2 regions of the Paenibacillus sp. FSL H7-0690 genome follow, and region 1 is predicted to be linked to the other one. Evidence: predicted binding sites of a transcription regulator. Region 1 holds the regulator's gene; the other holds the start of a gene.
What was found. The regulator LexA, encoded in region 1, represses DNA repair genes until DNA is damaged. The targets are predictions, from matches to a motif close to CGAACATATGTTCG.

Region 1 (3,145 bases):
TTCATGCTCATCGTTATCTACTACTTCAATAGTATTTAATTGTGCTCGGAAGTTATTGCGGATATTCCCCAGGTAAATTTCACGAAGCTTGGCGCGTTCCGCCACTTCCTCTTGATTAAGGCCTACGCTCTTCTGTTTGCGTGCCAATTCGTTAATTCGCGCGACCAACTCATCAATATTCAATACTTTCCCTCCCCCTATAAATTAATTCTAACTCTGCCATGAGAAAAAGAGCTTGTCAAGGTCTACTCCCTGCAAGCTCTACTGGTCATTCTATTATGTTCTCAGAAAATTAATAAATAGGTAAAGTAAGTATGTCTCCAGCGTTAATTTGACTACTCTTAATCCCACTTGAACGTTTAATTCCTTCTATATAAACAACTGTCTTCATATCAGCTGGTTTATTCTTAAGAGCAATACTCCATAGTGTATCTCCACGTTCAACCACAATCCGCTTCTCTTCCTTCATTATAGTCGTCGATCCTGCAAATACATTTCCCACTACTGTTAGGCCAGATAATACTAGCACGAAAATCAATATTAACTTAATAAAGAAATCTTGACGGAACAACGAAATCATCCCTCCAAGCAAACGTTCCGTTATCTCTTTCACCTTAGCGGAATTACGTGCAACGTCATTATGTCCTATAGATTCAACCACTGGGGCCTTATCGTAGATGCTGCGGTATGTACTGTATTTTAGCATAATCATCATCCTCCAAACACTTGTTCTTACTTTCGAATTTATAATAACACGAACATGTGTTTTGTTCAATACTATTTCAGAACAATTGTTCTCTTTTTTTCGAGAGACTCAAGCGGTTCATTTTATTATCATTTGTCTACCATTTTTTAACTCTAGCAGATTTATATTTATAATAGTTAGAACTTATGTTTGTGCGAACGGTAGTTCTATGTTATAATTTTCCCAAACATTACTATATGGGGTTGATTCCAATGTCAAAGATTTCAAGTCGCCAGCTGGCGATCCTGGAATTTATACGAAGCGAAGTCCGCAGCAAGGGTTATCCACCTTCCGTCCGGGAAATTGGAGAAGCTGTTGGCCTTGCTTCCAGCTCCACAGTTCACGGTCATTTGGACCGGCTTGAGAAGAAGGGACTTATTCGTCGAGATCCAACGAAGCCACGTGCAATAGAATTACTAGGCCAAGAGGATTCAGAGAATGTTCACCAATTCGCGCAGACCATCTCACGGATTCCTGTTGTAGGTAAAGTTACCGCCGGGGTACCTATCACTGCTACAGAGAATATCGAAGACTACTTCCCACTTCCTACTCACTATGTAGGTGACAACAAAGTATTTATGCTGTCTGTCATGGGTGATAGTATGGTGGACGCAGGCATTATGAATGGTGACTATGTGATTGTTCGCCAACAACAAACAGCGGACAACGGAGATATCGTTGTAGCCATGACCGAAGAAGATGAAGCAACCGTTAAGACCTTTTACAAGGAACGTGATCATATACGGCTTCAGCCGGAGAATCCAGCTTATGAGCCGCTTCGCCTTAATCGCGTAACTATTCTCGGAAGAGTCATCGGATTGTTTCGAGATATCCACTAAGTATGCACTTCTAACATAAAAGGCTGTTCCGCATATGCGGAACAGCCTTTTTTCTACGTTTATTTGCTTTTCCAACCACTTACGAACATTTGTTCCCAGTGGCTAAAATGGCCATTTTCTATGAATAACCCTTTAGGCGTTCTGCTCATATCCTAATTAGAAAGGAGTGTTGCGTATAATGCCCAACTACCGAATTATTGTAGATCTGACCCAACGAATGTTATATCTTCTGGACAATGATATTGTGATTAGAGGTTTCCCTGTCGGCATCGGTAAGATGTTAACCCAATCCCCAGTGGGTGAATTCACTATTATTAACAAACAACCCGACCCAGGGGGTCCCTTCGGTGTGTTTTGGATGGGACTGTCTAAACCACACTACGGAATTCATGGAAACAATGACCCTTCCTCCATTGGGAAAGAGGTGTCCCACGGCTGCATCCGGATGTACAACGAGGATGTGTTAGCACTCGCTGCTATTGTCCCTATAGGCACACGAGTAACGATAAGAAATTAAATTCGAATGGAGGCTCGGCAACCCCCAAATCACATTAAAAATGGGGGTCATTACATAAGTAAGTATTTTTTCATTAGCATACTAGGAGTTTCGTGATTATATGTCGAATATTGTTAACAGGATTGCAAATTGAAAAGGATGTGTTTAGTTTGAATAATTCAAAAATTAGAACCCTCGTCGATTTTAAAGTCGATGCACTGGGTAAGCTGTCCGGTTTACTTTTAAATGATGAACAAGCTAGTGGAAAAAAAGTGAATTTGCTCACCTCTTTTGGCAGCATTCAGGGAATCGTCTCTCCAACCGTCTCCAACAAAGAGGATGTATTTGATTTAAAATCTTTGATGGATGATGTAATTGTAGACGAATACATATCTTATTTGGGAGCAGAACACCCTGATAAAAATTTCAGCTATAACTTTGTTGTCCTCAATGACGTTACTGTAAGACCTTATGCTAGTTATGGGACTCCGATCGAATACAAACAGCTGATTGTTTATACCGATCATATCACTGCCTTCAATTTTCTATAGGTTTTCATAATCACCTTAAAAAGCACCCTTGCAGCAACCCCCAATTTTGCATCATTTGCAGAATCGGAAGGTTTCTCTGGGTGCTTTTTTTGGGTTAATCGTGAAGCCGATCCTATAATTCCACGAATTTCCCTTTTAAAAGATACTAGTGGAGATCATTCAGGCATATCTTTCAATAAGCAACAATTTGAGTCTAATGAGATAACTAGGAGGTGTGATTATATGCTGATTATCTTGATGTACTTATTTGCTATTTTAGGAGTTGTTTTAATTCTAAGTGCCGCCATTATAAAATTGAAAACGCTATCTGCTTCATCTGAAATTTCTAAGCTAGTTAATGCGACCTCATCTTTTAACATCAGCTTCACCAAAACATTCATTCCCCCCAATCAATCTCACTTGATCGCACTTAACGAGCCTAATAAAAAATTGGCAATCGGTACCAAAAATCCGAAGAGTAACAAAAAAGCAGTAGCAAAGCTATACTCTTTTGATAATGTAATGGGATCCGAGA
Region 2 (3,145 bases), 1.3 Mb from region 1:
TTCCTGAGAAAATTCTTTGTGTTTGAGCGTAAAGAATACCTATTCATAAATTATCTCCAGAGGCTTACGGACTCAGAAGTCGTTATTTGCATATTTATAGGCTTTTGAGCAGGTTCGCGGACTCCAGTGACGCTATTCCTTAAAAAGGAGGTCTTATATGGTGTTTTTCATGCCAATAAAGGCTATGGGGTCCGCTACACTTTGAAATGGAGGGTTATACCGCGCATAAGATCAACTGTGTCCGATAGCTGCTAAGAACCACGCCAATGTTATCTGTAGTCAGTGGACCTAATGTATAAAAAGGGGCTTCGTTACAAGTTTCAAGTTGCTTATCCATACTCTCTTTAATCAAGTGCATCGGCACATGTCCTGAACCCTCTACCATCACCTGTCTACGCAAACGATGTTTACCTATTTAGAGCAGGGAAGATCAAAAAAACACGTTTGCCCAAGCAGCCAAGTGCTGACTGCTGGGCAAACGCGTCTTTTTTATAGGGCAACTCCTTCACGGGAGATTCTCCTCGATATGTTTATATGTATAGCTCGGATTATTACCTTTAACAGGAGCCCTGCTGTATTGAAAGATCCTTCCATTTTCTTTTCGATAAAAGTATCTTGCGTAGGGTTCGTCTGCAAAAATCACCGTGGTACTTACGAGGGGAGCTTTGGCAATCTGGGTGTATACTTTATCAAAATCTTCTTTCTTATAATTTCTCGTCTCTACTAGATAATGAATGACTTCTCTGTTCATATGATTTTGGAAGTAGTGGAAGGCTAAGGATGTTATTCCATAGATTAAAAGGATTAGAACGATGAAGATTAGTTTTGTTTTTTTCTTCATTAATTCCCTCCATATAAATAATTTGTATATAGTATAAGATAATATACTGAGACTGGTATGTCATTCATAGATATATGACGCAGGAGGAAGAGAAAATACTGGAGCTGGAGCAGCAAATTAAGATGCTGGAGGACCAGGCAAGTCCGAGGCTGCCGGGGGTGAAAATCTTTTAGTTTTTAATATGGGGTTTTGTAGGTGTATTCGTTATTCTAATTCTTATTGGTGTGATACAGTTTGTATTTGCATAACAGATTATACAAAAAGGCAGCAAATACTGATAGTAATCCAGGCGTAAGCGAAAGAAGAATTGCCGGGACATACTATATTTGCTGCCTTTTAACTTATGAAGAATAATGATTCTCTTTTAGTCCTCTTTGGGTTCTTGTAATAAAATGGAGAAGGTCCCCGTTTCGTGATCCACCTCAATCGTCTCAATGCCCACGAAATCCGGGATTTCGGGGTGTACTGCATCTACATTATAATCCGGATGAGTCAGTAATAATTCAATTACTTTAATGGCTTCCATGTCGTTCCCCCTCACGAGAAATTCCACCATAAATGAATATGCAGAGCACTATTGCAACTAAGCTTATTATCTCCGTGATCCGTTGCGAATATGTGTCAGTCGTTCTTCGTTTCTTCCCATCACGGCCAATAATTGCCCTTGGAACACACGTCTTTGGATCTGATCAATCCGCTGTAAGGCCAGCTCGGCAGGAACTTGAAATTCTGCTGCGAGATAGGAGATGGCATCCTCCCGTTGCTCAGGCAATGTCATGCGGGAGATCATGGAGTAAGGCATCGCCGCATACAAGATAAAACGCTCGGATTCATCCTCCTGTGCCCGCGTGAAATGCTCTGGCATCAAGGTCTGATTATCACTGCCATGGCGAAGGAGGTGACACAGTTCATGAAGAAACTCTAGCCGTTGAAGATTGGCTGGAAGGCGGTTGTCGATAAACAGGCTGTACATCCCTGCAGACGCTTCAATGCTCTTGCTTCTCACATCCAAATAATGAACCCAGATATTAAGCCGCTCTGCAATATACGATATTGAAATTTGTGAGGGCTGATGAAGATTTAATCGCTTGTATAAATCCTCCGTCCATTTCTCAAGCACAGTCATTTGATAATATGATTTCATGTTCTCCAACTTATTCACCTCGTTTAAAATCACTAATAAATCACTAATGGGATCGTATGTTCGCATAAATGCGCAAAAGAAAAGCCCGAAGGGCTATGTAGAGTAAAAAAATGCTAAGGATACACAGGAACATTCGTTCTCATGTATCCTTAGCATAAAGCAATTACACACTAATATCAAGTGTTTTTCCCAAATTAGGAGCAACGCTTTTGCCCAGCATTTCCACCATGGTTTGGCTCTGGGTTTCAGCCTGATTCTTGGCAATATTCATGACCTGTATCCCAACATTTTGAGCTAAGGATGCTTGGCTCATTGCCATTGATAATGCAGCTATATCCATATTGCACCTCCTTTGTGTATATCCTGTTTATCGACTGTCCACCTTCAATTCATTAGGTGATTGGCATTTGTTTGCCAATTCGCCCAAACGGCTTATCTCCTTTTTACATATCTTGTGCTGTAGTCATTAATCATTAGGAGGAATTGAAAATGGGAATGGAACATGGTTGTGGTTGTAACGTAGGTCCGGTAGTAAGTCCAGCATCAGTAGGTCCGGTGTGTAGTCCTTGGACTTCAACAGGAGCAATTCTGGTACTTTTCATCTTGCTGGTTATCATCACTAAAGCTTGCTTATTCTAAGTTAGCTGATGTGCAGTGTAGCCCCATCTGGCGAATGCCAGGTGGGGCTATTCTGTTGCCTGGGGCTGGTCAGACAGACCGTTATTTAAACATAAATTCTACCCGCGTTCCGTCTGCATAATCCTCCAGCTGATTGCCAACCCAGCTTCCTGCCCCGCGGTTATCGCTTGGCGTTATGTATTCAATGTCGGCACCAATGCCGCCTTCCTTACACATAGCCATTGGCCATTCATCCCGGTCATACCCCTTTTTAGTGGGGATCCCTTTTAAGGACTCTTTACGGTTCTCTTCAGCCTGCTCTCGGTTAATCGTACATGTGGCGGATTCACCTTTCGCAATGGCATCCTGAATATGTTTGGCGGTCTCAGGATAGCGGTCTGATGGGAAGGTTAGCTGAACAACACTCGAATCGGATGGAGACGAGGGGTCTGTAGGCTCTCCGTTTTGTTCAAACCAGTAACTAGCCAAAGCAAGTAATGCAACAATGATGAGACTGGAGATCCATTTTTTTACTTTCAATT

Region 2: a site for LexA is predicted at 2,035-2,048, ahead of MHI32_RS23035 (ImmA/IrrE family metallo-endopeptidase). Genes of this name have one in related genera too.

Annotation. Positions count from the first base shown of each region.
Region 1 is NZ_CP150281.1:3,882,269-3,885,413, forward strand. Features, by position in the region: gene MHI32_RS17095 (DUF896 domain-containing protein) at 1-183, opposite strand, end outside; gene MHI32_RS17100 (LysM peptidoglycan-binding domain-containing protein) at 293-706, opposite strand; gene lexA (transcriptional repressor LexA) at 958-1,584, shown strand; gene MHI32_RS17110 (L,D-transpeptidase) at 1,763-2,101, shown strand; gene MHI32_RS17115 (hypothetical protein) at 2,251-2,631, shown strand; gene MHI32_RS17120 (hypothetical protein) at 2,854-3,145, shown strand, end outside.
Region 2 is NZ_CP150281.1:5,216,463-5,219,607, reverse strand. Features, by position in the region: partial or broken gene MHI32_RS23050 (phosphomethylpyrimidine synthase ThiC) at 272-409, opposite strand; gene MHI32_RS23045 (DUF3139 domain-containing protein) at 506-841, opposite strand; gene MHI32_RS23040 (hypothetical protein) at 1,206-1,367, opposite strand; gene MHI32_RS23035 (ImmA/IrrE family metallo-endopeptidase) at 1,434-1,985, opposite strand; gene MHI32_RS23030 (YjfB family protein) at 2,149-2,325, opposite strand; gene MHI32_RS23025 (hypothetical protein) at 2,475-2,624, shown strand; gene MHI32_RS23020 (NucA/NucB deoxyribonuclease domain-containing protein) at 2,706-3,143, opposite strand.